3 regions of the Peribacillus sp. FW305-BF15 genome follow, and region 1 is predicted to be linked to each of the others. Evidence: predicted binding sites of a transcription regulator. Region 1 holds the regulator's gene; each other region holds the start of a gene.
What was found. Region 1 encodes LexA, which represses DNA repair genes until DNA is damaged. Its sites were predicted from a motif close to CGAACATATGTTCG; they were not measured.
Positions count from the first base shown of each region.

Region 2: a site for LexA is predicted at 1,669-1,682, ahead of AC3WLU_RS16390 (YolD-like family protein). Genes of this name have one in related genera too.
Region 3: a site for LexA is predicted at 4,051-4,064, ahead of AC3WLU_RS13030 (YhjD family protein). Genes of this name have one in related genera too.

Region 1 covers NZ_JBYSYV010000016.1:94,018-107,057, reverse strand. Annotated here, with positions in the region: gene AC3WLU_RS17745 (DoxX family protein) at 1-171, shown strand, start outside; gene AC3WLU_RS17740 (hypothetical protein) at 659-1,462, shown strand; gene AC3WLU_RS17735 (NADH-dependent flavin oxidoreductase) at 2,009-3,130, opposite strand; gene trxA (thioredoxin) at 3,213-3,527, opposite strand; gene AC3WLU_RS17725 (IDEAL domain-containing protein) at 3,577-3,960, opposite strand; gene AC3WLU_RS17720 (RrF2 family transcriptional regulator) at 4,061-4,480, opposite strand; gene AC3WLU_RS17715 (YneF family protein) at 5,297-5,512, opposite strand; gene sirA (sporulation inhibitor of replication protein SirA) at 5,597-6,037, opposite strand; gene tkt (transketolase) at 6,333-8,336, opposite strand; gene AC3WLU_RS17700 (DUF896 domain-containing protein) at 8,566-8,799, opposite strand; gene AC3WLU_RS17695 (YneB family resolvase-like protein) at 8,865-9,521, opposite strand; gene yneA (cell division suppressor protein YneA) at 9,541-9,852, opposite strand; gene lexA (transcriptional repressor LexA) at 10,007-10,630, shown strand; gene AC3WLU_RS17680 (esterase/lipase family protein) at 11,108-12,640, opposite strand.
Region 2 covers NZ_JBYSYV010000014.1:121,506-128,034, reverse strand. Annotated here, with positions in the region: gene AC3WLU_RS16395 (tape measure protein) at 1-1,151, shown strand, start outside; cobalamin riboswitch at 1,296-1,481, shown strand; gene AC3WLU_RS16390 (YolD-like family protein) at 1,723-2,061, shown strand; gene AC3WLU_RS16385 (hypothetical protein) at 2,136-2,330, shown strand; gene AC3WLU_RS16380 (phBC6A51 family helix-turn-helix protein) at 2,374-2,703, shown strand; gene AC3WLU_RS16375 (hypothetical protein) at 3,459-3,830, shown strand; gene AC3WLU_RS16370 (hypothetical protein) at 4,407-4,697, opposite strand; gene AC3WLU_RS16365 (hypothetical protein) at 5,105-5,311, opposite strand; gene glsA (glutaminase A) at 5,787-6,529, shown strand, end outside.
Region 3 covers NZ_JBYSYV010000010.1:168,825-181,864, reverse strand. Annotated here, with positions in the region: gene AC3WLU_RS13050 (competence protein ComK) at 256-819, shown strand; gene AC3WLU_RS13045 (DUF3006 domain-containing protein) at 910-1,128, opposite strand; gene AC3WLU_RS13040 (ComEC/Rec2 family competence protein) at 1,129-1,968, opposite strand; gene AC3WLU_RS13035 (hypothetical protein) at 2,851-3,045, shown strand; gene AC3WLU_RS13030 (YhjD family protein) at 3,621-3,989, opposite strand; gene AC3WLU_RS13025 (TVP38/TMEM64 family protein) at 4,278-4,892, shown strand; gene lepB (signal peptidase I) at 4,926-5,489, shown strand; gene addB (helicase-exonuclease AddAB subunit AddB) at 5,678-9,178, shown strand; gene addA (helicase-exonuclease AddAB subunit AddA) at 9,171-12,905, shown strand; gene trpB (tryptophan synthase subunit beta) at 13,035-13,040, shown strand, end outside.

The DNA of each region.
Region 1 (13,040 bases):
GGTATATTAATTGCACTTACAATGCTCGTTGCAATCGTTAAAGTCCATGGAGCAAATGGCTACTGGGCAACTCAAAACGGTTATGAATATAATCTTGCCATTCTTGCAGTGGCGATTGGCGTTGCGCTAACCGGAGCTGGCCCATACTCTCTTGATTCCTTTCTATTTTAAGGAAGCTTGGGTTTTATAATCCCTATATTATGAAAAACACGGAGTTGGCTATAACCACTCCGTGTTTTTACTTTTTCCCCATTATTCAGAGATTTTTCTAGTGGTTATCAAAGCTTATAACTGAGTGAAAGTTTCTTCGAGTATAGCTGGTTGTCCCATATTTAAATTAGATGGTTTCAATATTAAAATGCAAACTACCTAAGCATCACTCTTGTACAGTAATTTTCACAAAGGAGTTGGAATAATGCCATTAAATTATAGAGTACCATCGAATCCTATTCTTTATGTTCCTAAAAAAAAAAAAATCTTGGATTGAAAACAATAGTTCCTAATTTGAAATATCATGTCTAAAAACTAAAACTCATTTTCAAAAATAATAGAGTACAGTAATAACGAGAATGATCATAACCTCATGTTTTTTTGATTTATATTTTTAAAGCTTGAAAAAAGGAAAATCCATCATAAAAAGAAAAAGGGGGAAAAATAAATGAGGCTTTTATCTTTTGTGACAGTATTTTTATTTTCTTTTAGTCTTTCTGCAACAGGATTTGCCGAGGAAAATGGTACAAGCGTTAGCAAAGAAAGGCTGACACCAGAAGAGTTGAATTATCTTGTAAATGAAGTCGGTAATACTCAAGAAGAATCCGAGGATTTGCCTGTTGAAGTTTCAAGACGATTAATTGAAGAGGAGGCTAAAGTTATAGATTCTGGATCGGAATTTATGTTCATATATGATCCAGAAGTTACTAAACCAGGGCAAATCAGCACTTTTGCATCAATTGCTGCAACAACTTTAAAAATGGGGGGAACTGTATATAAAGTAAAAAGTGATCGTTCAAAAGAAGATAAATTTTATATATATGGTAACTTTCAATGGCTAAAAACACCTTCATTTACTTTAGTGGATAAAATGTCAATTGGTTTCCCTTCAGGTTCAGGACTATATCTACCAACAAGTGGAGGGAAAGTAAAACAACACCAGCAAAGATATTCTCAAGATCAACAAGGAAATGGACGTTGGATTGATTATGCAATCAAGTATTCTCCAAGTAATTGGGAACCAAGTGCTGGTGTGGCTGGTTCATATGATATAAGGGCTTCTACTAGTAAAACCAAGCATAAAGGCTATATCGGACAATACGTATATGTTCCTACATCAAAAAATGGTAAAATAAACATAAAAATAACGTATGGTCATAAAAAAATTTCTGGTACGCCTTCTGTGTCAGTTTATCCGGCCGGTTTATCAATTACACCAAATAATACTACAGATACAAGGTCATATGCATAACGCTGTCTTATTGATCTGTTGTTAGATTGGGGGCACCATGAGGCAAATTATTATTAATTTCATTTTCATTCTAGTCATATCAGTAATTTTATTTTTTATCTTTAGCTATGATGCATCTTTAGATAGTGATTATATGTTGTCTCTTTTACTTATCATTTCTCTGCAAATATCTTTAATATTAGCTATTCTGTTAAAAAGAAGGTAACACCAGAAGAGCAACCATTAATTAATGGTTGCTCTTCTGGTGTTAACTAGCGTCCTTCCTACCTTTTCCACGCGTTCCGTAAAGAAAGCCCAAAATTTCCGAATGTATCTGCCGGTCGAGGCTTAATTGCTAGTCAATAAAAACTCTAAACTTTCCCCTGTTTTATTTCCGAATCAGCTTAGAAATAGAATGCTCAGTTATTCATTCGGACTCAATTTAAAATCACTATTTAGATTCTCATTCATATAAATGACTTTTCCATACATAAAAACCCGGATAAGAACACTTTTTTATGTGTTTCTTAACCGGGTTATATAACCAAACAGTACTTTTACGAACTTTTATTCAATCCCCGGAAACCATCCTGGAGAGTGGATGATCGCTTGCCATAATGGGTCTGGAATATCAAGCTGCTGCTGATTTTCTTTGTTTATTTTGGTCACGATTTCAGCTTCTCTGCCTTGTTCCACTTTTTGTACCCATTCAGGATCAATTATGATTTCACGCCCTAATGCAATTAACGGAACCCCCGATTGCAGTGCTTTGATCGCATCATCTGCTGTATAGATGGAACCAACACCAATTAATGGAACTTGATCTCCGATACGTTCTTTAATGATCTCTATCCGAGGTCGGTCAACGTCGGTTCCCCGTCTTGCTTTCGACCAGAAATCCATTAATGAAACATGAAGATAATCCAGATCCTTTGTTACAAGCCCATCAATTAATGCAAGTGTATCATCCATTGTGATTCCTGGTGTTTCCGGTTCTTCCGGTGAAAAACGGTAACCTACGATGAACGGATCCTTGGCATGGTTGGCAACCGCCTTTTTCACTTCATCCACAACCGCTAATGGAAAAGTCAGGCGCTTTTCAAGAGAACCGCCCCACTTGTCTTCACGACGGTTCGAATGCGGCGAAAAGAATTGCTGTAGCAAGTAACCATTTGCACCGTGAATCTCGACACCGTCAAATCCCGCTTCAATGGCACGTCTGGTGGTTTCACCAAAGTCGAGAATGATCGATGCTATTTCCTTTTCAGATAGTGGACGTGGAACTGCTTTCCCTTCACCTTCCGATGGGATGTTACTTGCACTGACAACATCACCATTTACCAATTCGGGTGGAACCTCTCGGCCGCCATGAAAGATTTGGAGAATTGCCTTTGCCCCTTTCGCTTTAATCGCTGATGCCAAACGACTTAGACTAGGTATCAATTCATCCTGATCTCCGCCAAATTCCCCGTGAAAACCTTTGCCATTAGCTGTCACGTAAGTACATGCCGTTATAACCATGCCGACCCCGCTTGACCGACGTTCATAATAGTTGACTTCGGCGTCGGTTACAGTCCCGTCAGGATTAGAAGAGAAATTTGTCATAGGTGCCATCACCAATCGATTTTTCACTTCTAATTTCTTTCCTAAATTGAACGATTCAAATAATGGTGTATATTTAGAATTCATTTAGCAATCCTCCATTTAGTTACCCACCCTGTTGGTTGGTATAAGTCCTTAATTAAATATCATCCGCGTATTATGATTATAATCATGCATACTTTGCGATTAATGCCGAAATGGCTTCTTTTGGCTGGAAGCCAATAGCTTGATCTACCTTTTCTCCATCTTTGAATAGAATAAGAGCTGGAATTCCCATCACTCCATATTCGCTCGTCGTATCTGAATTTTCATCCACATTAAGTTTAACGATCTTAACCTGATTACCCATTTCCTCATCTATTTCATTAAGAACTGGGGCAATCATTTTACACGGACCGCACCATGGGGCCCAAAAGTCAACCAATACTAAGCCTTCCTTGATTTCACTAGCAAAATTATCATCTGTAACATGTTCTATTGTCATGATCATTTCCTCCTTGTATTATCCGAAATATTACTGATCTTTACTCACACTATTTAAAATCGAGTTTTGCGATTCTATTTCCCGGGATTTGAACCTCTGATTTCCGGGCAGTTATTTTCGGGTGGATTTTGATGGATTCCAATTTACCGGATAACTCCATAAACCATGTTTCATCTTTAGAAAGTAAAGCCAAATCAATTAAGGCCAAAAGATGAGCTTCGTTACTGACTTCTAGATCCGGCAGTTTTTCAGTCCATTTACTCGGAATCCAAATCGATTTCCCAACCGCTTTTTCATTGTCACTTTCAACTACATTCACTTTAACGATTTCTCGATTATCGCTTACGTTTTCAACGAAACCATGGATAAGTTCCCCATCTCTTGATTTTCCCTGTACCCAATCCCCATTTTTGAACAGATTGTTTTCAACCATTTCCTTAGCACCCCTTTTATGTTCATTTAATATTAAAACTATAGTTATTAACTGTATTAATAAAATATACATTTTGTGCAAAGAAAAAACTAAATCAATATCACGGACATTGTTTAATTTTTTCCAAAAATGTGCTGAGAGTTATATCTTCTAAATATTTTTCAAAATATAATTCAGCTTCATCAAATATTTGATCCATGACTACCTGGGTATTTGAAGATATGACACATTTTTTCTCCGGATCGCCTGTACACCACTTTGGTTTCAGGGTTCCATGTGAGACCGCTATATAAATATCCGCCAAACTTACCTCTTCAGGGTTACAGTCTAGAATATAGCCTCCGCCCACACCTTCTTTAGTCTTAACAAATCCTTTTTTTCTTAAGCTGCTCATCATTTTCCGAATCCTAGCCGAGTTTGTACAAACGTTTTCTGCGATGGACTCACTGCTTGCCATATGATCTGGTAGATAAGCTAAATAGACCAAACTATGCACAGCTATTGTAAAATCACTATTCACTTTACGTATCCTCCTCAAGGAGATTACTGTAATATTAATATTTACAGTTGATAAAGTCAACTCAAAAACCTCAACAGCTTCCTCCATTATATTTGATCAATTTAGTATTGCAGTGAAATCCCCACTTTACCCTTTTAATATTGCCCAAGTTAATGAGCCTTAAAGTAAGACTTGGTGGTAATATTTATCCCTTAATTATAGATACACTAAATTGACAACGAATCCATTCTTTCTTCATGAATGGTTTTTCTATTTACAAACATTCAAATAAAAAACACCCGATTACTCGGATGATTACTTTAATCAATTTTTATAATCACTAACTCATTAATGGTTTAGCGCTTAAATAAAAAGATTAATAGAAAAGTTTTATTATTTTTTACATTTAGATTTCAATTTGAATTTTGATTCCCATTTATTGTCTTTAAATTTACATTTGTGTTCAAATTTAAGCTCACACATAGGAAAACACACCTTACATTTTTTCACAAAATCATTTATCATTATAACCACCCTCCTTAATACTATATATGCATCTTTTGATAGAAAGTGTGGACAAGTATAATTTTTTGGCGAATTTACTTTCCAAATAAAAAAGCCTCACATAGATGGAGGACTTACATTACCATTCCAAAACAAAAACCACCTTTTCTGAATCATTCATTCAGAAAAAGTGGCTTAAGAAACAAAAATGAAAGATAAACCAAAATTTTATATAAAATCGGTAGAAGGATTAGACTAAATCCATTTCGATATTATATAAAATTTTGCATCCAATCTTCCAAGAACATTGATATATCAAGGTTTCATGCTATCTTATTTTGTTTGTTGTTTATTCATGGCGCTCATCATTTGATTAATTTTCTTTTGGGATGGTTTCATACCCATTTGCATCATCATCATTTTCAACATTTGTTCGTTAATTGGCGGATTTTTCTTTAAGTAATCCATCATGTATTTACGAGCGATGAAAAATCCCAGCACTACTCCAGCAATCAATGCCAGTACGCCAACTAGAATGTAAACCCACATACTATTTCCTCCTTCATGTTGTCTAACATCAGTGTACTAGACCAAAGGTTATTATACAATACCCGCTACCGAAAAGTCCCCCATTTAGACAAATTTTCTTTCTTTTATCGGTTTTAACCAACCGTATTTTTCATGTTCAAAATCAATGGCCAGAAAACTCGCTTCATATTTTCGAATACTTTCAAAGAAAGCCGTTTCCGCTTCATAGTCTCCTTCAGCTTCAAGAGTAATGGAATCATTCTGAATGATTAAAACGGCTTTACTTGATCCGTTTGTTTTTTCTAAATAGTATTTTCCATTTTGAGTCCAATAATTCATCTTTTTTTGCAAACGTTGTTCAATAGCTAACTGCAACTGGATAATCGGGACTTTTTTGGTGACATATTCGATTTGTTTTTGCAAAATACTCTTTAGTCTGCCCCTTGCTTGAATATATTCCAAAAACAAATTGAAAAATAGCTTTTCTCTTCCATAATAATGATGGGCAAATTCATCTTCGATTAAATAAATTTGATAGGTTCTCATCAGCCAATGCCTCCTAGCTTTCCTATTTTGGTACGAAACATCTAACCACCAGCACCCTGTCCACTATTTTCCACTATTGATGACTTTCCCCTTTAACTGACACATTTAAACGAAATTTATTTATTCTCATTATATATTGACAAACAAAAAAGATATGTTGTTTGCTGGAGAAATTTTCTTCTTTTTTTGTCGAATGGAAGATTTCCTTTAGTATAGAAGCACATTCAATATATAATAGGACTCTTTTGATAAAAAAACTGACACCAATCTAGTTGGTGTCAGTTCCGCATTATTGTTATTTAAGCATTTCTTTAACAAGAGCAACTACATTTTCTACAGTGAAACCGAATTCCTCCATGATTTTACCGCCTGGTGCAGAAGCTCCAAAATGATTGATGGCCAATATTTCACCCTCATCACCTGCATAACGATCCCAGCCAAACGGTGAAGCCACTTCGATAGCTAAACGTTTTTTCACTGCCGGATTGATTACGCTTTGTTTATATTCTTTTGATTGAGTTTCAAATCGGTCCCATGATGGCATGCTGATTACCGCAACATCAATTCCTTCGTTCGCTAAAGCTTCCTGTGCTTTCACAGCCAAGTTCACTTCGGAACCAGTCGCAAGAAGTAATGCATCGGCTACTTCTTTCTTAGAAGCAGAGATGATGTAAGCACCTTTTGAAACACCTTCATACGCAGTTTCGGAAGTGCCTTTTATTGTTGGCAATCCTTGACGAGTCAGTACAAGAGCAGTTGGTTTATTTGTAGACTCCATAGCCACTTTCCAGGCTGCTGCCGTTTCATTGCCATCAGCTGGACGGATTACCCCTAGGTTAGGCATTGCACGCAATGATGCTAATTGTTCGATTGGCTCATGAGTCGGTCCGTCTTCCCCTACAGCAATGCTGTCATGGGTGAACACATAATTAACAGGCAGTCCCATCAGCGCTGCCATTCTTATGGCAGGACGTAGATAATCAGAGAATACGAAGAATGTTCCTCCATATACTTTTAAGCCACCATGAAGTGCCATTCCATTTAAAGCCGCACCCATAGCGAATTCACGTACACCGAACCATATATTACGGCCACTGTAATTACCAGGTAATAGATCTGTCTCACCTTTGATGGCAGTATTATTAGACCCGGCTAAATCCGCAGAACCCCCAATGAAGCTAGGGACCTTTTTGGCGATCGCATTCAGTACTTCCCCACTTGAAGCACGGGAAGCTAATGTCTTACCTTCTTCATAGACTGGAATTTCCTGATCCCATTCAGCAGGCAGTTCACCTTTAATTGCAAGCTCTAATTGCTGTGCTAACTCAGGATGTGCTTCTTTGTAATTTTTAAATAATTCATTCCAAGCTTCTTCTTTTTGAGCTCCTGCATCAACAACAGCTTCATTGAAGTGTGAATACACTTCTTCAGGTACATGGAAGTCCTTTTCGAATGTCCATTTGTATGCTTCTTTTGTCAATTTAAGCTCATCTGCACCAAGCGGAGCGCCGTGAACGGCAGATTTACCTGAACGATTTGGTGAACCGTAACCGATAACCGTTTTCACTTCGATTAATGTTGGGCGTGCTTCGTCGGTTTTCGCTTCTTCAATCGCTTTAGCAATTTCCTGAAGATCATTGCCATCCTCAACGCGGATATATTGCCATCCATAAGATTTGAACCGGTCTGCTACGCTTTCACTAAATGATTGACTTAAGTCGCCGTCAAGGGAAATATCATTAGAATCATATAAAACAACAAGTCTTCCCAGTTGTAGATGTCCAGCTAATGAAGCGGCTTCTGCAGAAACACCTTCCATTAAATCTCCATCCCCACAAATGCTATATGTATAATGATCGACCACATTATAAGAATCGCGGTTATAGCTTTCTGCCAAGTGACGTTCTGCCATTGCCATTCCGACTGCCATTGCGATACCTTGTCCAAGCGGCCCGGTAGTTGCATCCACACCAGCCGTATGTCCGAATTCAGGATGTCCTGGAGTTTTACTGCCCCATTGACGGAAGCTTTTCAAATCATCGATAGATAAGCCATAGCCTGATAAATGAAGAAGGCTGTATAACAGCATAGAACCATGTCCAGCTGAAAGAACAAAGCGATCTCTATTAAACCAATCTGGATTTTTCGGGTTATGGTTCATATATTCGGTCCATAGTTTATACGCCATTGGCGCAGCCCCCATTGGCATACCTGGATGGCCGGAATTAGCCTTTTCAATTGCATCAATTGATAATGTACGAATCGTATTGATAGAAAGTGCATCTAATTTATCTAACATATTGTAAAAACATCCCTTCCTGTAATGTACCTCTTTATATTATAGTGACAAGCATAATATCACAACTAAAATCACTATTTAATGCCCCAATATTACAATTTTCTAGGAATAAGAAGTCACCTATTTAGATTAAACTAAATAGGAGAATACATACATGAATGCACTCTCTTTTTACTCCAAAATGCCAAAGAATCCTCAAATGGAATATTCCATCAGAAGAATCCAAGCATTAATGTAAATTTCGTTTTTCTTTTATATTTTTTATCTTTTGAGGAGTGACGTCATTACCCTCTGGATCCACGACTTTCACATGCTCCAACGTGTCGGACATGGATTTTCTGAATGTTTCCAAATACTCACTTCTCAATTGGGTTTGCTCTTTCGCTTCAACTTCCGTCAAGCCTTCACCCTTTGCCTTTTTAGAAAGTTCATTTATACGGGCTATTTTTTCTTTTGATAACATAATTTCGCTCCTTCATAATCTGCGGATATTGTCATGGTATTAAAAAAAAAGCGAAATTACAAGTTCTATGATTTACTTTCCTTTGTATTCATTTGATGTTCGAGAAAACGCCTGTTCACAGTAGCCTTAGATACATTGTATCCAAAGCCCCTTAATGTGGCTGCGATTTCCGAGAATGTTAACCCATTGGCACGCAGTTTAATAATTTCTTCAATAGGAATCTCCATACGATCCCTTCCAGTGGAATTCCTTTGATTCTGAAGATTTTTTTGAGGACGGTACCCTTTTTCAACGGCTCTCATCATTCCGCGCTTTATTTTAAGATTATGTAGTTTCCTTTGATATTCTTCTACAATGCCCACTATCTGAATGACCATGGCATCCGAATCCGATAACTCCAGCTCTCCATCGTGTGAGAGAGTATAAATTTTCACATCTTCTTTAAGGATGACATGGAAAAGGGCTATTTTGGCATTCCCTCTTCCCAGTCTTGTTTCATCCTGGATTAAAAGCACTTCAGCTTCTTTGGTTTTAAATAGTTCGAGCATGTCAAAAATGCCATCCCGATTCAACTCATAACCACTTGCCTGTTCTTTTATAATGGAGACAACTTCCACATCCATCTTTTCAGCCAATTTGACTAATTCATCTTCCTGCCTTGCCAATGATGTTTCCTGTGACTCTTTTTCGGTGCTGACCCTACAATAGATTACCGCCTTCATAATACCCTACCTTTACTACTTACTGCTCACTGGCCAAATTCTGGACAAGTTCTTCCCCTTTAACCGGTATGACAATGACTTGTCCAGGCTTTATCGAATCCGCACTGACTCCATTATTCTCTTCTATCCAACCAATGAATTCTTTTTTTGTCAAATTTGATTCTTCATATTCTTCGGCAATTCCCCATAGGGTGTCACCCTCGCCTACTTCTATAGAAAGGAAATCCTTTTTTTGATCATTGTTCAATGTACAAGAGAATAAAATTGAAAAGATGAATACTGATCCCGCTAATAGAATCGTATAAATATAATTTTTGTATAATTTTTTCATAATAATCCCTCCAAAGCGAATGTTCGTTCGTATGTTATGATCAAATTATAATACGAACGTTTGTTTCAGTCAACAACAAATTCGAACTTATGTTTGTATAGAGATGGGGGCCATGCTATAATGTAGCAAAGAACATTGGGGAAGAGGTGCACAAATGACAAAACTATCAAAAAGGCAGCAAGATATTCTTGATTTCATTAAAGAAGAGGTCCGCCAAAAAGGGTATCCGCCTTCCGTACGGGAGATTGGCGAAGCAGTGGGACTTGCATCAAGTTCAACAGTACACGGACATTTATCCCGCCTGGAAAGTAAAGGCCTTATTAGACGTGACCCAACCAAGCCAAGGGCCATTGAAATAATGAATTTGGAGGAAGCGAACAATATTCCCAAAGTCAATGTCGTGAACGTGCCGTTACTTGGAAAAGTAACAGCGGGCATGCCGATAACGGCCATTGAGAACATTGAAGAATACTTTCCGCTTCCCGAAAGCATGGTTCCACATGATGACCATGTATTCATGCTGGAAATCATGGGTGAAAGTATGATAGAAGCAGGAATTCATGATGGAGATTATGTCATCGTGAAACAACAAAGCAGTGCCAATAATGGAGATATCGTCGTGGCGATGACGGAAGATGATGAAGCCACTGTAAAACGATTCTTTAAGGAACCGGATTACATAAGGCTTCAGCCTGAGAACTCAAATATGGAACCAATTATTTTACGAGATGTTTCGATACTTGGAAAAGTAATAGGCTTATATAGGCAAATACACTAAAAGCGCTTCCCGCGCTTTTTTTGATTGTTTAATTTATGTCCAGAATTCTCTCAATATGCATATAGAAGAGTAGATATTGAAATATTTTTTAATAGAATCTAGTTTCATGCGAATTTAAACATCCTTTATAAGGGATGAAAGTTACTATCGCCTTTCTCGTAATATTATACTTTGGAAAAAGCTCATTGAAATAAAAAAGAGAGGATTTAAAATCCCCACTTTAATAAGGTTTAGATCGACCAAGTCATTCCACTGTTGAATATGCACTTGTTGACAACCATTTGCAGGTGCAGGGAAAAAAATACATATATTTATTTTGCCCCGATAACAAACTTCCAACCATATCCATCAGAGACCCGTTGAATTAATACTTCAATAAGTAATTACGACCTGGCTGTTTCCATTGGCTGAATTACCATCTCCCTATTTACCCGTACCATCAAAATAATGCCTCCTCAACTAAGAGAAGGCATTTCGTTATTTCTCAATATAGACCGAACGAATCAGCGTCCGGGTTCTTTCAGTACCATCCCCATTTTTTTCCTTAACATCTATTGTTACATTATAAACACCTGACTTAGGTACTTCTGGAAGGGTGCCAGTAAAATTTTCAGTATCCATTGCCTTAATTGAGTTTTTTTCACTAATTTCATTACCGGTTTCATCTATCAGATGAACCAAAAATGTTGTACTGATTGGTCTTTTTTTATCATTCATTGGATTCTTTATTAAAAATTTTGCATCTTTTTGCTTAACTTTACCGGCCATACTTAATGTAATGGGATTCTTTTCGTTAAATTGTGCTGTGAACAGGAAGGCGTCTTTTGGCGATTTAGTCTTCATTCGTACTTTCCAGTCACCAATTTCAAGGTTATTTCTGTAGAATGATTGGATGGTTGCACCATTAAAAAAGGAAGTTTCATTTTTGGCTGAATGAACCTTTAAGGAAGGTGAATACTTTTTATTGGATGGAGAAATCAATTCAACCTCGACATCATTTGAGGCTGTATATATGCTTATATTACCTGGGGCAGCTTCATTTACATGGAAGCTTTGTTCGACCCAGGCATTTTGTTTCAGGACATCACCCAGAACGGTTTGAGCGAGTGCTGTTGTAATGACATCATCTTCAACTCGTTCTTTATAATTGACATGATATGCAGGAATCCCAGCGGTGGATGTGCTTTTTAAATAGGGTTCAATTCTTGAAAATACAGCTGAGCCAACTCGAATATTGTCGTGATCAAAGTTGGGATCCGTAAATAAATGTGTTGCATAGGGTATTTTTGTACTCCATACATTCACTAGTCCATCATTTTCCCCATATGATGATAAATATTGTCCCCCCATTGATAAGGCTGATAGTACCGGGCCTCTGTTCATACCTGCCACAGTGAAATACAAGTTTTTACGAGAGTTGATATGGTTATCCGTGACAGAACGAAATTCAGCCATTTTACCAACTTGTAAAGAATAAGTTCCCTCATCTTTTTGACCTAATAAGGAACCAAGCCAGCCCGCATACCAGCTATAAGCCAAATCAGCTAAGTGAGAACCATGATGTGGGGAGGCTAAAGTGATCACCCTTCCAACATATTGATGTGCTCCATAGTGGACTAGAGCCGCTTGGGTGTCTGGGCCCCCTTTGCTGTGCGCTATAATATTTACTTTTTTGCCCCCGAAATGGTTACTGATTTCTGAAAGCATTTGAGCTAAAAGCCTTCCATTGGCATATTGGCTCACTGACCCATTTCCAGCTGAATCATGAAGCTGAACAAAAACCGTTTGGTAGCCAGCTTCATACGCTTTGGTATACATATCATTGACACCATGATAATCCGTTTCGCCATACCAGCTGGTTGAACTGCCGTTTTTCCCTTGAACAAACACGATCGGTGGTTTGTTTGTATCAAGATTGGGAGGAATACTTCCAAGAAACCAATCCCCTGGACTGAAAGTTTCGGAGGGCGGTTTCAATTTTCCTGCTGAGGAAATGTCTGGCTTTGCCATAAATAATATGGTTAGAATGAGCACAAGAAAAACGACATAATTGATTACATTCCTTTTCAAGGGTTATCTCCTCCAATATCATCTGGAATTTTTTTGAACTCATCCAATTACAAATGCCCAGCTTCCATAGCCTTCATTAGTATATAATTGTACTTTTGCATACCATTACCTGCTATCTTCATAAAGATGGGAGAAAAAAACTAGAAGAAGTTTCATTTATAATAGAGAAAAAGTATGAAGATTTGACTTCCATTCATTTATGTATGTGTCTTTTTCATTTTATGAAGACGTGCTTTGGAGAAAACGGAATGCTGCCAATTCACGAAAATAGAGAACAAGCCCTTATCCTGCATAGGATAAGGGCTTGTTCATCCAGATTAACTTTTCCTTCGAATTTGCC
Region 2 (6,529 bases), on a different contig from region 1:
CGAAAAATATCGGGCAACTCGAAAAAATGTGGGATCTCACACAGCGTATGTCCGCAGTCGATCCTATGCAAGGCGTTGAAGGATCAGTTTTCGCTTTGCGTGAGTTATTTTCTGGCGATTCACAGTCGATGGTTGAGCGATTTGAAATGCCGCGGAAAATTATGAACGAGATTAAGAAATTACCATTAGAGCAGCAGCTATCTGCGTTAGATAAGTACTTCAACCGTATAGGAATGACTACAAAGCTTATCGATGACATGGGCGGAACAACGCTCGGATTATGGGCCCAAGTGCAGGAGAAATTCCAACTAGTGCTGCGTGATATGGGTGAGCCAGCGTTGAAAACAGTATCCAATTTCTTAAACAATGCGCTCGATCGGTTGGGTGGAGAGGATATAAAACGCTTTTCGAATATCGGAGCTAAGTGGATTGATAACATCCTAACCGGCCTGACGAACAGCGCAATTAGGGTGTACGACTGGTTTTCCGCGTTGACAGCGTCTGACGAGTTCAAATCGAAAACAAGCCTTTCTGCAAAGGTAAGCTTTATCATTAAAGACGTGTTCGAAGCATTTAGGGATTGGATGGACGGGACCGGTCGAAAACAGTTGGAGAAATCCACGAAATTCCTTATGGAAGTAGCTGCAGCCGGATTAAGCGATGCGCAAGGGCCCATTGTCGACGTAGCTACGGATATCGGCATTGCGATCGGAAAGGCGCTCGGTTCAGCCGCCGGTAAGGAGATCAAGTCCTCTGTTGACGGATGGCTTAGTAATATAAAAATTCCGGGAATGGCCGGTGTACAGATTGGCGGAACAATCGGAAGAAAAATCGCAGAGGCCTTCGGAGATAGTAATCCAGGCACATCGTCGTCGAAAAAGAAGAATACCTACCGCCCAATCGCAGGACAACGGGCGCATAATGGGGGACTTGACTACGTACCTTACGACAGTTATCCGGCATTGCTTCACAAAGGCGAAACAGTACTGCCACGTGAGGAAGCAAATAACCGTAGAAACAGACGCGGTGGCCAACCAATCAACCTAACCGTTAATTATTCGGGTGGCGGTCGAATGGATGAGCAAGAGATGAATCGTTTTTCTGAATTCCTAGTACGGAACATCACAAAAGCAGCCGAAGCAGGCGCTTAATAACGTAGGGGCTCCTTCGGGGGCTTCGTTTTTTTATTGAAAACATTGAAATAAAAGGTTAAATATGGTATGATTTTCATGAAAATGAGTTGTGGATAAATTTTAAAAGGTCGAAATAGTAGCGTTTTATAAGTTTATCTGACTCATAATTATATAAGTAAAAGTGCCAGTGATGGCTGAAAAGGGGAAATCCGGTTAAATCCCGGAGCTGTTAACGCAACTGTAAGTGTGACGAAATGAGTGACGGGCTGTGTTCATCGATACAGTTTAGTGACCTCAAAGTAGGATAATCACGAGTCAGGCCAGACCTGCTTAAAACTTTGATTTTTAAAGTGGAGAGAGGTGAGCGTGTATAGCTATGGATTTTTTATTAGATTTCTTTAATCAGCCTATAATTCAATCGGTACTTGCAATATCAATCGCTAATTTAATTTGGGATTATAAAATTTCTATTAAAATTGAAAAAAGATAAATTATGCCTCGACTTCGGTCGGGGTTTTTATTTTATTTTAAATACAGAACGTTTGTTCGTGTTATAATATCGTTATCCATAACGAAGGGAATGACGGAAATGACAATACGTGACCGCGGAAAACTAAAGTGGGCACCGGCCGCCTTTCTACCGGAATATACGAAGATGCTGCGTGACTTGGACACGGATTATCACCGACAACAAAAGCCGATTATTGACGAGTTTCAATTCGAAGAGTTTGATCAGCGTATATGCTACGCAATGGAATTTAATTTTGCCGTGAAGATTACGAAGTGGGTGGACGGCTTTAATTACGAAATAGTTGGACGCGTACATTACGTTGATCCTATAAAAAGGGAGGTACGGCTTAAAACGGAAACTGACGAAGTGGAACGCGTAAAGATGACGGAGATAATTGCGTTGGAGGTTCACGAATAGAAAAACGGACATAGTGGTTTATATCTTCCCTCCTAGAGAAACGCTGTAAGAAACGGTGTTTAGGAGGAATTAACGTGGAAGAAGAAAAGAAGAAGCCCTTTGAGTATACGATGAAGAGCGGTAATACTACCATAATCATTCATTCGGATTTACTTAAGTTAACAAAAGAAGAACAAGCGCAATGGTGGGAGGATGAAATAAGGAAGGGTAATAAAAAGGTGCTGGCGATAATTGAGGCGATGAGAAATGGTTATAGAAAATACGATTAGGCTGCCCTATTAGGCGGCTTTTATATATTCGAGGAGGAAACGCATGAGGAAACGTAGCAAGCAACCTTCGCAGGTTCCGCCGTTAGATAGGCGTCATTACATGGCGATAGAATTAATGTCGAAGCCGTATTTCGATAAGAAGAAAAATCGTAGACGCTGGCTATCACGTCAAGAAATTGCGGACATAGTCGGAGTATCACGAATGCAATTATATCGCTGGGAACAACGGAAGGACTTCGAGAAGGAGCGCGCCAAGTATTCGAGGCAATGGCTCAATGCGAAATCACCTCGAAATAGTACATTAGTAAAGCAGGCGCTGAAGGGCGACCTTACGTCTATAATCCGCATAATGCAGGCGCACAATCTCTTATGATGGGGTACGGAATCACAACGGTGTCCAATAATCGGAAATTAGCTAAATTCGACTGAATGTGGTTATAAATGCCGTTATATCAACGTTTATCGACGGATATACTTACGCGAAGGGTAGTTACAAAACACCACTTTTGCGTACATTTTTACTGCACGGTGCTCCTGGCGGACGTCGGCCTAAAACGTTTTGAGAACGGTAATATATCGTAAGGCTGCACGGGTTACCTACCGGAGATAACGCGGTAAAACTCAGGGGGTTATCGTATGCAATACGGGCGGATCATCTTGCGGAGAGCATACGGTATAAACTGCGGTATACCAACGATGTATGGATAATGTATAATCCGATAATAATTGCGTTTACACTAACGTAGTAATGGCGCGGTTTGTGATAGGGGAGAACTACCACTAATCTCTATTATGTAAACTAAAGCTAAAGATTTCTGTATTCGAAATACAACGCAATGTATAAAACGAGCGTGCAATTGCCGTGCCAACGCGGATAGATATACGGAATTACCCCGAACACCCGTTCGTATATCTCTGCATCTGCTGTACTAACAATCCGCGAAGTAAAAATTCACTTTGGGGGGTCCCGTTAGCTGTAAAAAATTTCGCAGCAAAAATTTATTCTCAGGGGGTCAATTTACGCAATTCTAACGCAAGTATACGAAGGTTACACGCTGGATTATTATGGAAATAACTCTGTCATATTCCGATAGATTGCCGTTATACTGTAATTATGGGGGCGATGATATGAGCGATAAGAAGCTGATCGTAATAATTATCGGGATGTGCTTAGTATGGCCAATATATACGGCACTAAATAGACAGCAACCGATGGAAGCATCCGGAATGACTGCGGAAGAACGTGCTGAGAACGATAATGCTGTTCTAATGGAGGAACTGGAGTCGCAGGACATTGTAAAAAGCGTCGAAGTTAAATATGAATATGAATCAATTTCGGTACACCTCGATATTCCCCGCACAGAGCAGTACGCCAACCAGACGGCTGACGATATTGAGGACGCTGTAAACGAGGCACTGGATGAGCGCAGGGGTGATTTAACTATCGAAGAAGATTTCACGGTATATGTTTACGATGTAAACGAACGCCCAATAAGGTAGAAAAAGCGACCGCAATTATTCCGCCTTTCTTCTATTATATAGTACGACGACATTCGTTTGCATATTTCGACATTTACGGGTATACTATCGTTAATCTGATACGGTCGTACGCGACGGTTGAATCCGTCTGATTTGCCGAACAATCTAACGCCAATGGTGACGGCGTTTTAACGGATATATTTAACGTAGATACTTTCCGCACGACTCAAAATCGTGTTCCTCTGGAGTGCCGGTTCGACCCCGGCCACCGGTATCACCAATAGCGAAGGATTGCTATTACAAAAAGCTTCACACTTAATTGTGTGAAGCTTTTTTGTGTTCATGACACTACAAGATCAAATGATTTTCCATCACTCAAGAATGAAGGAAAAGTGAAACGAAGGAGCAAACAAACATCATGGGAGTGATTAAGGGTATTAGGATATCATGTGATACACTGTGACAGACGCCTATTGAAGCCACAAAACGATACATGAATTCTCCATTAAGGAGCACGTTTGTTACTACGATTAAAAAAAAACGAATGGTCAAAGAGTATTAACTCTGCCATTCGTTTCGTTAACTTTGATAAATGATTTAGAATTCAATATTCATAGCATTCAAGTCTGCTTCGGTATAGCCAGAAGCGGAGAGTGCGATTTCAATTTTTTCAGCAGCCTTATAATCAAATAATTTGAATTTAGACATTAATGCGAAGGCATTTTGATTTTCGATCGCCAAGGCAACAGCCTCCACGTCTTGCAGTAACTTCAGGTCTTCGATGTAGAATTGAGCGGTTCTCATAGCTAAATACTCATTCGTTGTAGTCGAACTGTAGAAAAGCCTTGTTAAAGTGGCGATTGCGTTAGGAACGAAAATCTTATTCATAATTACCCCTCCACTATTCATAATATTCTGTCACCCGAGTCATTACTAGTATGAGTCACTCTAAAAATGTTGTCAATCTTTATCTTTTGAGCATTTTTACTCACCAGTTGAAAGTAGGTATATATTGAAATTGAGTAATAAAATATCTGAGACTTTTCCAAAGGCAAAAATCATTGCACCGGGTGCACGACGTAGGCGAAAGAATGAAGTTTTTTTACGAAACGAACCAAATTATATCTACCATGTTGATTCAAGCTCGATCGTTAGATCTCAGGCTCGATCATAACCAGTTTGATTATATACTTCTTCTATTTACTTTATTCAACGCCATTTTTTTAGAAATTCTTTCAATGATGAGATCGTTTCTGTGCTCGAAAATTTTAAAGGGCTTAGGAATCAACAGATCCTTATAAACTGTAAAGAAGGCGGGCTCCCACATTCCGCAGCTCTCCAGGTGAAACACTATCAGCCACAATTATTTGCATGGTTCTCGTAGCTGTCATTCGTTTGTCTGGATGCTTCAGTTGTAGCTGCTGTTGTATCGCTCGGAAAAGTTCATTATTTTCTGGACGGTTGGCGTTATAGATTTCTTGTAAACTTTTTGATTTTCCCATGACCTTTCCTACTTTCCATCAAGTGTGAAATACATATAAAAGCTTATGCAATAATATTCGTATGTTCTATATTTCCGTCTGATCGCTTCTAATTCCTTCTTTTTTCAATTAAATCTTTAAAGAACAGAGAAGGTTGCCCCTGTTTTTTTACAAGGCGTTAGACCACCTGTCTTACAGCTTGACCTTTGTTATATATGTTGTTGTTTTTCTTTATTCTTTAAAAAAGAACCTGTGCATTAAACAGGAGTGAGGTATAGGAAGACCTTATAAAGGGTGAATTAAATTCAGTAAATAATAAATGGAGGAGCATATAAAAATTTCTTTAAAGAATTATTATATAAGAAATCCAAGACCAGAAAAGTAGCCGCTTAGCAGTATTTTTAATAATATCGATGGAATATGGCAATAAATAAAAAAACACTATCAAAGAATACTTCACAAAACAAATTTTCTAAGGGGCGGAATTGTGAACAATATGGGATGTCAATGCAGGTCCAATGACGAATTACAGCAACTGGTTGATGAGGCAAAAAAATATACGAGTAACGGAACAGTGGCAAACTATATACCGGCTCTTGAAAAGGCGAATCCTGAGGATTTGTCTGTTGCTATTTATTATCCTGACGGGAAAGGATATTGTGCGGGGAATGTAAGCGGTAAAATGACCCTTCAAAGCATATCAAAAGTTTTGACACTTGCTCTTGTATTAATGGAAAAAGGGGAGGATCATGTTTTTTCCTATGTAGGAAAGGAACCCACTGGGGATCCTTTTAATTCGATTGCCAAGCTAGAGACAAACAAGCCATCCAAGCCGTTAAACCCCATGATCAATGCAGGAGCATTGACTGTGACTCACATGATTGAGGGTGCCAGTGTAACCGAGCGATTTCAGCGTATTTTACATTTTATCCGGGAGTTGACGCAAAATCCGAATATCGGCTTTAATGAAGATGTTGCCCGGTCAGAATATAATACAGCAGACTTGAATAGGTCGTTAAGCTATTTTTTAAAGCAGCATCATGTAATAAATGAGAATGTGGAGGAGTTAATCGAATTGTATTCGAAGCAGTGTGCCATTGAAATGGACAGTCAGGATTTAGCGAGGATAGGCTGTGTGCTTGCCATGAATGGGAAAGATTTACTGACGGGAAAGCAAATCATCCCAGGGGACATTGCCCGTATTTGCAAGACATTCATGGTTACCTGCGGCATGTATAA
Region 3 (13,040 bases), on a different contig from region 1:
AATTTAAAAAATTTAAATTATGATAGAGAATGTGTCGTTTAGATGACGAAAAAGCCACTATATAAAAGAATTTCAAATTTTTTGTGAACTTGCTTTATATGTTTAAGGTCTATGCTATTATAGTGAGTAATTTAACATACATTTACTATCCCCCTTCACTCTTCTTGGACAGGAATGGAAGGGTACAAGCAATTAAGAATATAAGCTTTGGAAAGTGATAGCGATGTTTAGCAATGAGGAAGAGGTGGATTAAAAATGAAGGAAAACAATCAGGGAATCATCGAGGAATATGAAATCACGCCACATACACTAATGGTTGCGCCAATTAATTACGGCAGTAAAATATATGCCCGTATCATTGAAATGGAGGACGAGTTCATCTCCCCGTTTAAACCTATGGAAATAATAAAGAAAAGCTGCGAGTTCTTCGGATCAAGTTATGAAGGACGCAAGCAAGGCACGAAACAGCTCATAAACATCACACATAAAGCACCGATCGCGATTGATCCGACCAGTTCGATATTCTTCTTTCCAACTACATCTCCGTTACGTCCTCAATGCATCTGGTTATCACATGAACATGTGGTATCCTATGAGCGCCTGGATTCCAAACATACAACCATCACATTCAGGAATAGACAAACCATCGATATAGCAGTGTCATGCAGCTCTTTCGAAAACCAGCTGCACCGGACCTCTTTTTTAAAAACGAAATTGATCCAGAGGATTGAGGAAACAAAGAGGAAATCCTTTTATCTGTTCACTGATGCTAATGGAGTCAAGGCTTCAGAGGTAATCTCAAAGTATATACCGCGATAAGAGAGGGTTCAGGGGAAAAATCAGAGAAGAATGCAAACGGGAATAATCAAATTTAAAGCAAGCCCTTCTTATTAAAGAAGGGCCCTGGAATCAATCTTCGAATAATTCATCCATTAAATCGTCAATTTCTTTTCTTAATTTTTCAGTTCCTTCTTTGGAAATGGTGATGGTATCACCATCGATAATCAGCATATCTCCTACTTTTGCTCCCTTGGGAAGAGCGCTTTTAGGGAAATCCTTCATGTCACCACCATCGATTTCAACGACAGCGATCTTTCCTTCGAAGCGATCAATAATTCCTTGTACCAATTATTTCACCGTCTTTACAGTAATTTTCTGACCTGTAGAAGTAAAAATAATGTTACCTGATTTATCTGTGCGATAAGTTTTGGCTTTCACTGAATTCAACCGTTTTATAACAGTGGAAGTAGGGTGCCCATAGCCATTTTTCCCTACACTGATTACAGCATATTTCGGTTTTGTTTTGTTAATGAAAGCTGAACTTGTCGATGTTTTTGCACCATGATGGCCTACTTTAAGTACATCCACACTTGGTACCAGTTTTTTAGCCAGCATATCCTTCTCTGCTTTTTCTTCGGCATCACCTGTAAACAAGAATGTTTTTTTGCCGTGTTTAAGCAACAGGACAGCACTCCAATTATTTAAGTCAGACTTAGCATAGTCCTTAACAGGTGCAATGAATTTAAGGGAATTATCCTTTGCTTTAGTGTTGATTTCCACGCCCGTCTTCGCTTTTTTTATTGTAAGCTTCTTCTTCTTGACAGCCGTTAAAAAGTCTTTGTATGCCTGGGTAGTATGTGAAACTTTAGGGGCATACACAGATTTTACATTAAGCGATTTAATCACATGAGCAAGACCGCCAACATGATCCGCATCTGGGTGAGTGGAAACTAATGCAGTAAGTGTTTTTACCTTTTGTTTTTTTAGGTAGGCAACAACCTCGTCGCCCTTTCCTTTACCGCCGCCATCGATTAAAACGTTTTCATTACCGGTTTGTATCAGGATTGAATCTCCTTGTCCAACGTTGATGAAATGTACCTTTACATTTGAGGCTGCCTCAGTTGTTTTAAGTCCAGTGAATAAAGACAAAACAAGAACAGCCACCAGTAGAATATTTATTTTCTTCATTTTTCCCCTCCAGTTAATAATTTACCATGTGTAACCGGAAAAATGGGAATATTGACACGGTTTTAATTTGTGGTAAAAAAAGGAAGGTGTTGTTTGGATTTATGGTTAGGGAAAATGCCCCTGGGTATTTATGATTAATCTCTTGAATGAAAATGTAATGCCATTATTTTAAAGAATCAATCAATAAAAAATCTATTTCTCTCAGAAAAGAGTGTGAAGTTGGCATATATTCAAGGAGCAGGCTGTGTAGAAAGTTAGGATTACCAACAAAATATTTTGTTAAAGAGGATTGTTTCTGTTTTTTAGGATTGTACAATTTAAACGTTGATTACCCTCGAGGCACTCGCTTTCCGCGGGCGGTCCGTGAGCCTTCTCGGCGCGTTTGCACCCTTCGTTCCAAGCAACTTTGGTTTAAAATTTAGATAGGAACCCTTTTGGCTACAAATTAAACCATGCAAATAAAATATTGAATGGTTATCATAAGAAATTAGGGATGAGTATAAGTTTCCTTAATGATTGACTCCATAATACATAATATAATAGACACCGATAATGTATCTTTTGTTCAGTATTTCACAAATGATTTTGTTTTTCTGGAAATTCTTTTTGCTTTATACATTTAATATAAAGAGGTTGTTACTAGTAGATAATACTAGGTATGTATATGCAATTAACATCTTTCCTAATAACGTTGTACTGACACTAAAATGATAGTTTAGACGTATAGTTATAATAGATGAATGGAAATTAAATGTCGCTTAATAATGAACAAACGGGCCAGACCTTTTAATCGTTAAGGACAATTTCGTCGAAACTGTTGCCTTAATCAGTGAGCAGTAATTGTGCAAACGGCTTGTGTAACAAGAAGTGGAGAAGGGGCTATTGGCAGTCCTCGGTTCCTTTAATAGGGAAGAGGGTAATATACCAGAAGGATGCAGCGTCGATATTCTGCCGTTTAATCACCAGGAACAAAGGCGATGCTATGCATACAGCAAACTTTTAATGAAGGATGCCATTACGAGGGAACTTGAAGTAACGCAGTTAAATGTAAAAGGTATTTTTGGAAGAAGATATTAACTATCTGAAATCCATGGCAGACATTTCATCCGACATGCGAGAGCTTGATCCAACAAAGGATAACATGGGCTTTTTAAGCGTCCCATCGTCCTAAAGGAATTTCCATTCTTTCGATGCAGGGAATGGTTGACGGCAATCAATCAGGGCAAATCATGAATACGTGTTACATTCTGCGGCGGATCATGATATTGGTTACTTTTACATCGATTTGTCGAAGCTGACTGTTTTCCTATCCTTTTCTTCAATATGATGAGTCGATCATAACGGGTGCCACTCCAACCTTTGTCATGGAGCATGTAATTAACTTTCATTTAAAGAGACTTAAAACTTAAATGTTAAAAGGATATTCAGTATGCACTTGATTACATAGGTTATGCCTTGGTTTGAACTAGCCAATTAAATTATGATGTTATGGAATATTCAAACAGGGGGAATGGAGGTAAGTGAGTCTAATCGATCTTGATCATGAAAGACTCCCTTACCTTTATGCCAGGAAAGATGCGATGCTTTTTTATGGTCAACCTTTTTACATCCAAGGGAATTTGTATCCTTCCGGAAGGCTCCCTTTTAACCCGTTAATCCCTTGAGGGTTTTTTTTCGAAAAAGTAATAACATAACAAGTCTTCGGTTTTGTTGCGAAGGCGGGGATTGAAATAATTATGATGTTCCTCGTATCCTTTATATAAAAAACAATACATCGTGAAGGATTCATCGCGTTTGATTTCACTAACTTTAATATTCTCTTTGCGCAAATAGCGCCGTACTTCGGCAAGTTCGTCTTGAACCACTTTTAAAATATGTTCCACCAGCTCCGAATAGGGCCTTTTTAATTTAAACGGACTAATTTCGATGACCTTGAGATCCCGGTTTAAGACTGTAATAACCATAGGGAGGTAGATGGCTTTTTCAATCATATTTCGGTCACCTTCTGGAATGCGGGTCATCATGACCGCCCCTTTCTAAATAGCGCGTTTTTAATACTAATATGTATATCCCGCAAAAATAAGAACGTTTGTTCCGTTTTTATCCTAATGTATTTTCAGTGGTTATGCAAGCAGTTTTGATAAATCTAGAAATATTCGTTAACAAGATTATGTTTTCCGGAGATAGGGAAAGTATGAAGATATATGGATAATAATTCTTGCAATTTCGGGGGAAAGTGATATATCTAAAATAAACGGTTTTTAATAAGTTTATGCTGCTTTGATGGCAGCATGTCGAGGGAGATAATTATGGATTTGGATACTATACGTGAGTGGTTTACACTTGATCATATATCGGCACTTATTCAGCAATATCGCTCATTCGGTCCAATTCCCGGAATCTTACTGCCGATGCTGGAAGCTTTTTTGCCTTTTTTGCCCTTAGTGGTGTTCGTGCTTGCCAATGCAACGGCATTTGGTCTCTGGTGGGGGTTTTTATTTTCTTGGATTGGTGCGGTAGCGGGGTCCTTTTTGATCTTTTGGATTATTAGAAGATATGGTCAAATGAGGTTTTTTCGATTTTTGCAAAGACATAAACAGGTGCAGAGGTTGATGGTATGGGTTGAGAGCCATGGATTCGGTCCTTTGTTCATATTGCTCTGCTTCCCTTTTACACCTTCGGCTATCGTTAATATCGTGGCAGGACTTTCAAAAGTCAGTACCCTGCAATATGGACTTGCAGTAGTTGGAGGGAAGGCGGTGATGATTTTTACGATCAGCTTCGTAGGTTATGATTTAGTATCATTGATTCATAAACCTGTGCGAACGATCATTATCGGAATCGTCATCTTTATCCTATGGTATGTTGGGAAAAGGCTGGAAGTCCGGTTAAATAAAAGCATGAAGAGAGAAGAAGGGCAATAAATTAATATATAAATGCAGTAGGGGTTGAACTAGATGGAAAAAACAAACAAGAATTCTTTATCCGATTGGATAAAACCAGCGATGATAGCTTTTGTTATTTACATCTTAATCCGTACATTTCTCTTTTCAAGCTATGATGTTGAAGGAAAGTCGATGCAGCCGACCCTTGAAGATGGAAATAAACTTGTCGTGAATAAAATCAATTACCAGATTCATGATATCAACCGTTTTGACATTATTGTTTTTCATGCAAATTCACAAGAAGATTATGTTAAGCGGGTTATAGGGGTTGCAGGTGACCGTATTCGTTATAAAGATGATTGGCTTTACGTAAATGGTAAGAAAGTGGATGAGCCTTATCTTGAGAAATTCAAGGAAGGTTTCCCAGGACAGGATTTTACAGGTGATTTTACATTAAAAGAATTGACGGATATGACCAAAGTTCCGGAGGGCAAGCTTTTTGTCATGGGTGATAATCGTCTTGAAAGTGCTGACAGCCGCCACTTTGGTTATATACCGGTAGAAAATGTTGTCGGTAAAGTGGATGTTCGATATTGGCCGGTCAATGATTTCAATTTTAAGTTTACAGGTGAGTGATTGTGGAAGCCCGAGTAAGATGCGGGCTTTTTCTTTTGGGGGAAACGCGAACGTACGATTGGTGTTTTTTTAAGGGAGACGGTAAAATAATAGAAAGTAAATCTAATTGGAAACAGAAACCTAGTCATAAAGACGAAAGTATTTCTGGTATGATGGATCTAGATATTATGTTGTAAGGGGGAAAAGAGATGTCACTCCGTTTTTTACTGGGAAGATCGGGTACAGGGAAAACTTCGAATATATTGGACGAAATCCGCTCTAAATTGGCAGAAGATCCCGAAGGAAATCCAATTATCTACCTCGTTCCTGATCAGATGACGTTTCTATCTGAATATAAATTAATTAAAACACCAGGCCTTGCCGGAATGATCCGGACACAGGTTTTCAGTTTTAGCAGGCTTGCTTGGCGCGTTCTTCAGGAAACCGGGGGGATGAGCCGGCTGCATCTGGACAGTGTTGGCGTTAATATGCTGATACGGAAGATCATGGATGATAAAAAGGAAGATTTAAAGATGTTCAGTCGATCTGCTGATAAGCAGGGGTTCATTGCACAGATGGAGCTGATGCTGGCTGAGTTCAAGCAGTATTGCATCCAACCTGATGACATTCAAAACTATTTGGCTGAAACCTCACAGGCCGGCAGCGGCATTCAGGATAAACTGCATGATCTTGAATTGGTCTATCAGGCTTTTGAGGATGAAATGGTCAATAAATATTTAGACTCCGAAGATTATTTCACTTTGCTGATCGAAAAAATGTCAGAGTCTTCATATATAAGGAATGCGGATATATATATCGATGGTTTTTATAGCTTGACTCCACAGGAATTATTGATTGTTGAAGAAATGATGAAGCTGTGCAGGAGTGTAACGGTCTCGCTGACGTTAGATCAGCCCTACAGGCAATATGCTCCGGATGATTTGCAATTGTTCAGGCAAACGGGAAACCTTTATCATCACCTATATCAGGCTGGTTTGAGGAATGGCATACCGATTTCAGAAGATCGAATCTTAAAAAGATCGGAAAGGTTTGGAAAGAGTCCGGGGCTGAATCATCTGGAAACTTATTTTTCCATTCGTCCTGCACGAACGTTTGAGCAGCAGTCACCTGATGTAACGATCGCCCAGGCAGTTAACCGCAGAGCTGAGATTGAAGGAGTTGCCCGGGATATCTTGTCGCTGGTCAGACAGAAACAGCACCGTTTCCGTGATATTGCGATTTTAGTCCGTAACGGGGAAGCATACGCAGATATTTTACAAACCGTTTTTCGGGATTATCAAATTCCCTTGTTCGTCGATTCCAAACGGACGATGCTGAATCATCCTCTGATTGAACTGATTCGTTCGACTTTGGAGATCATCAATGGCTATTGGCGTTATGAACCGGTATTTCGTGCAATCAAGACGGAGCTTCTATTTCCGTTGCAAAAAAACCACGACCGGATGCGTGAACAGGTAGATAAGCTGGAAAACTATGTGCTGGCCCGCGGCATTAAAGGAAGCGGGTGGACGTCCAAAGATCGTTGGACCTACCGGCGCTTCCGCGGTCTGGAACTCGAGGACCGGAACCAAACGGATAAGGAAATGATGCTTGAGCAAGAGCTGAATGAAATGAAGCAATTATTTACCGAGCCCATCTTGAGGCTCTCAAAACGGGCTAAAAAGGCTGCTAATGGCAGGGAATTGTGTGAAGCCCTTTATCTATATCTTGAAGAATTGCATATACCGGAAAAATTGGAAAAGCTGAAACTGGAGGCAGGAGAAGCAGGTGATTTGGTATCGGCAAGAGAGCATGAGCAAACATGGAATGCGGTTGTCGACCTATTGGACCAATTCGTTGAACTGCTGAGCGGGGAAGAGCTTTCCATGAAACAGTTTGCGGTAATCATTGAAGCTGGTTTGGAGTCTCTTGAATTTTCTTTGGTACCGCCGGCAATTGACCAAGTATTAGTCGCTAATCTAGATTTATCCCGCCTGGATGATGTGAAGACAGCTTTTGTTATCGGATTGAACGAAGGGGTTCTGCCGGGAAAAGCAGTATCTGACGGGATATTTTCAGATAGTGATCGTGATGTGCTGCTGGCTGGTGGACTTGATGTTGCCCCAAGTTCGAAAGTGCGCCTGCTGGATGAGGAGTTCACAGCGTACAAAGCATTCACTACGCCTACCGAGGCCCTTTATTTATCATATCCGCTTGCCGATGAGGAAGGGAAGGCGCTTTTGCCTTCATCCTATTTGAAACGGGTAAGGGACGTATTGCCTAATGTTTCCGATGTGTATTATATGAACGATCCGTCCGATCTGTCTGCAGAGGAACAGGTGAAATATGCAGCGAATCATGATGTTGCCCTTTCGTACCTGGCTGCTCAATTGCAGCTGAAGAAAAGGAACTATCCAATCCATTCACTATGGTGGGATGTATATAATGCCATTATTGATGATGAAATGGCCGGTCCTTCAGCAACTAAGGTTTTATCGAGCCTTTTTTATCAAAATAGGACAAAGAAATTAACTGAGGAAACAAGTAAGCAATTATACGGTGAGAGCATTCTTACGAGTGTATCCAGGATGGAAATGTTCAATAGCTGCCCGTTTTCCCATTATGCGGCTCATGGCTTGAAATTGAGGGAAAGGCAGATTTTCCGTTTGGATGCCCCGGATATAGGCGAGATGTTCCATGGAGCGTTGAAAATGATTTCCGATTACTTGAAGGAACATGATATTCCTTGGTCTACATTGACCCCGGAACAATGCTTGGAGCTGGCCAGAATTGCTGTGGAGAGACTTGCTCCTAAACTCCAAAATCAGATTTTGTTAAGTACGAACCGCCATCACTATTTACGCAGGAAACTCGAACACGTGATTGGACGTGCCTCGATCGTATTAAGTGAACATGCAAAGGCGAGCGGTTTTGCTCCGATCGGATTAGAACTTGGATTCGGAAAAAATGGCGAGCTGCCGCCACTTTCTTTCACTTTGAAAAACGGTACGAAGATGGAATTGATCGGGCGGATCGACCGCGTGGATAAAGCGGAAGAAGATGAGGGTGTCTATTTGCGTGTGCTCGATTATAAGTCGAGTGAAAAGGAACTGAACATGAGTGAAGTATATTATGGACTAGCGCTGCAAATGTTGACATACCTAGATATCGTCGTCACCCATTCCAAGTCGCTGATTGGAAAAGAAGCGATTCCAGCCGGAGTTTTGTATTTTCATGTGCATAATCCCGTTGTCAAATCAAAGGGAATGCTCAGTTTGGATAAAATTGAAGAAGAAATTTATAAAAGCTTTAAAATGAATGGACTTGTACTGGACCATTCAAATGTCATTCAGTTGATGGATACCTCGCTTGATATTGAAAATTCGGGTAAGTCGGATATCATTCCAGCTGGATTTAAAAAGGACGGATCGCTCCTGGCGGCTTCCAAAGTTGCCAGCAGGGAGGAGTTTTCGCTTCTGAATCATCATGTGCGCCGTATTTATCAGGAGGCTGGAGATCGAATGGTCGATGGTGATGTGGATATTACTCCATACAAATTAAAGGAAAAAACGCCGTGTACCTTCTGTTCCTTTAAATCTGTATGCCAATTCGACCAGTCACTGGAGGAGAACCAATTCAGGAATTTGGCACAGAAGAAACAAAATGACGTTCTTGAGCTATTAAGGGGAGAGGGGGAGAGCGATGAGTAAAACGAAAATTCCTGCTCTGCCGGGAGACGTGACTTGGACGGAAGATCAATGGAAGGCAATATGGGCTAAAGATCAGGACATCCTGGTTGCGGCCGCTGCGGGTTCAGGGAAAACAGCGGTACTGGTCAATCGGATCATTCAAAAAGTCATTTCAGAAGAAGATCCAATCGATGTTGATGAACTGCTCGTGGTTACATTCACCAATGCCTCGGCTGCCGAAATGCGCCATCGGGTAAGTGAGGCATTAGAAAAAGCGATCGATGATAATCCGCATTCACAGCATTTACGTAAGCAGTTGAGCTTGATTAATCGTGCTTCGATTTCCACACTCCATTCGTTTTGTCTAGAGGTGATCAGGAAGTATTATTATCTTACGGATATCGACCCAGGCTTCCGGATTGCAGATTCAACGGAGATCCAGCTGCTCCGTGATGAAGTGATGGAAGAGCTTTTCGAGGAGCAGTATGGCCAAAGTGATAACGAACAGTTCTTTAATTTGGTCGATGCTTTCACAAGCGATCGAAATGATGATGCACTTCAGAATATCGTTCGGTCGCTGCATGATTTTTCGCAATCGAATCCAAACCCGGACCGATGGCTCGATGGTGCCGCCAGCATGTATGAGCTGGCAGATGATGATGGGATTGATGATCTTTCGTTTATCGATTCATTGAAGTTCGATATTGGTTTACAATTGGACACGGCCAGGGATTTATTGGAACGCTCGCTTGCGTTGACAAAAATCCCTGGGGGGCCGGCTCCAAGGGCTGAGAACTATCTAGCCGATCTTGCAATGGTTACTAAACTTTCGGAAGTGAAGGACCAATCCTGGAATGCACTTTATGAGGAAATCCAAAACGTGAAATTCGGGACGGCAAAACGCCTTACCGGTGCAGATTTTATCAAGGAAGTGGCTGATGAGGCTACCAAGTACCGGGATAAGGCCAAGAAGATCATCAAATCGTTACAGGAAGAGTTATTTTCCCGGAAACCGGAAAGCTACCTACGGGATATAAGGGAGCTTAAGGGTTATGTCGATACACTTGTAATGCTTGTTAAACGGTTTGACGAAAGATTCTTTGCTGCAAAAGCAGAAAAGAATTTGGTGGATTTCGCCGATTTGGAACATTATTGTCTTCAAATTTTGACAGGGGAAACGGTGGATGGTGAACGAAAACCTTCAGCGGCAGCCATCGAATACAGGAACCAGTTCAAAGAGGTACTAGTGGATGAATACCAGGACACGAACCTGGTTCAGGAATCGATCTTAAAATTGGTGACGGCTGACGGAGAATATGATGGGAATCTTTTCATGGTAGGCGATGTCAAGCAGTCCATTTACCGGTTCAGGCTTGCAGAACCGAATCTCTTCCTTGGAAAATACACACGATTTACCCATGACGGTGTTGATTCCGGACTGAAAATTGATTTAAACCGCAATTTCCGGAGCCGAAAGGAAGTTCTTGATGGGACCAATTTCTTGTTTCAACAGTTGATGGGCATTACAGTCGGTGAGATTGATTATGATGAAGATGCCCAATTGAAAAAAGGTGCCCCATATCCCGAAGACGATCCATACCCGATCGAACTCCATTTAATTGATGGAGCAGCCGATCCTGAAGCTCATTCGGAGATGGAAGGATATGATGGCGGATTTGAGGCCGAGGAGCTTGAAAAAGCGCAGCTCGAAGCAAGGCAGATGGCCAAGCTCATTAAAAAGGCTATAAGCGAAAAGCATCGGATATATGATACGAAAACCAAAAGGTACCGATCTGCCACCTATCGGGACATGGTCATTCTTCTTCGTTCAATGCCATGGGCACCGCAAATCATGGAGGAATTTAAAAAGCAGGGAATTCCAGTATATGCCAATTTATCCACGGGGTATTTTGAAGCGACCGAAGTGGCCATCATGATTTCCTTATTGAAGGTGATTGATAATCCGCAACAGGATATCCCATTGGCTTCCGTTCTCCGTTCACCTATCGTCGGGTTGGATGAAGAAGAGATGTCAAAGGTGCGTTTATTCCATACAGGAAGCTATTACGAAGCACTAGCTGATTTTTACAGAAAGAGTGACCCTGAAGAACATCCGGGGCTTTATGAAAAAGCCTCTGCTTTTTATAAAAAACTAGTGAAGTGGCGGAAGCTTGCCAGGCAGGAGGCATTATCAGATCTAATCTGGCTCCTATACCGCGAAACGCAGTTTTATGATTTTGCAGGTGGGATGCCGGGCGGCAAACAGCGTCAGGCCAATTTACGAGCGCTGTATGACAGGGCAAGGCAATATGAAGCAAGTTCTTTCCGCGGTCTGTTCCGTTTCTTGCGGTTCATAGAAAGGATGCAAGAACGTGGAGATGATTTAGGGGCAGCTCGGGCTTTAGGGGAACAGGAAGATGTAGTCCGGCTGATGACAATTCACTCGTCAAAGGGGCTTGAGTTCCCGATCGTGTTCATTGCCGGTCTTTCCAAGCAATTCAATATGATGGATTTACGAAAGTCCTATTTACTGGATAAAGATTATGGCTTTGCGGCAAAGTACGTGAATTCCGAATTACGGATAACTTATCCATCCCTCCCTCAATTGGCTTTTAAGAAAAAAAAGCAGCTTGAATTAATTGCCGAGGAGATGCGTGTCCTCTACGTGGCGCTAACAAGGGCTAAGGAAAAGCTTTATTTGATTGCCAGTATCAATGATGCAGAAAAAACGCAGCAGAACTGGGAAAGTAATGCGGCACATGGAGATTGGCTATTGAAGGACTATGTACGGGCAGGTGCAAAAAGTTATCTTGATTGGATTGGTCCATCCCTTGTCCGACATCGGGATTCTCTTGGTGCTGCAGGTCTTGGCCTGGAAATGGAGTCGCATCCATCGAATTGGTCCATTTCCGTCATTCCAAGTGAAGAGCTTGCTGTTCTGGATGAGGAAGAGGCACTGGTTCAAGAGCAAATGCTTGAACATGTCCAGAAATCGGAGAAGGTCGGCATCGTTTCCGATTTTTATGATGATATCAAGGAACAGCTGGAATGGGAGTACCCCGAGCATGAGGCGACGGTGTATCGTTCCAAGCAATCCGTTTCTGAATTAAAACGTCAATATGAACTTAAGGACGAGCAAAGCTCCACAGAGCTGTTGCGTAAATTTAAGCGGCCTATCACGAAGCGGCCGACTTTCATGCAAGAAAAGTCACTGACTCCTGCTGAAAGGGGTACGATTACACATTTAGTCATGCAGCATATTGATCTATCTAAAGAGATTACCATTCAATCGATTCAGCAACTGATCATTGATCTGATTCAACGTGAGCTGTTGACGGAGGAACAGAAAGAAGCTGTGGATCCGGAGACGATCGTCGATTTCTTCGAGAGTGAAATCGGCCAAAGAATGCAGAGGGCCGAAAGCATTCGCCGTGAAGTGCCATTTACCATGTCGCTGCCTGCAAAGGAAGCTTACAGCGATTGGACAGCTGGAGATGAAGAAGTCCTTATCCAAGGGGTGATTGATTGTATCTTTGAGGATGAACAAGGTCTTGTGCTTCTCGACTATAAAACGGATACGATCACCGGCCGTTTTGCAAGCGGGTTCGAAGGGGCTAAAGGGATTCTTGCCGATCGATACCAGATGCAGCTTCAGCTTTATACGAGGGCTGTTGAGGGAATAATGAATAAGAAGGTAACCGGCCGTTACTTGTTTTTCTTTGACGGCTCGCATTTATTGGAAGTATAAGAGAGAAGAAGTGTCCCATTGATGTGGGACGCTTCTTTTCGGTTGAATAAACAGAATAGTTTGAAAAGATGTAAATGCTTACTATATACTAGTGGAGAAAAATACCTTTTTAAAGGAGTAGAGAAGAGTATGACG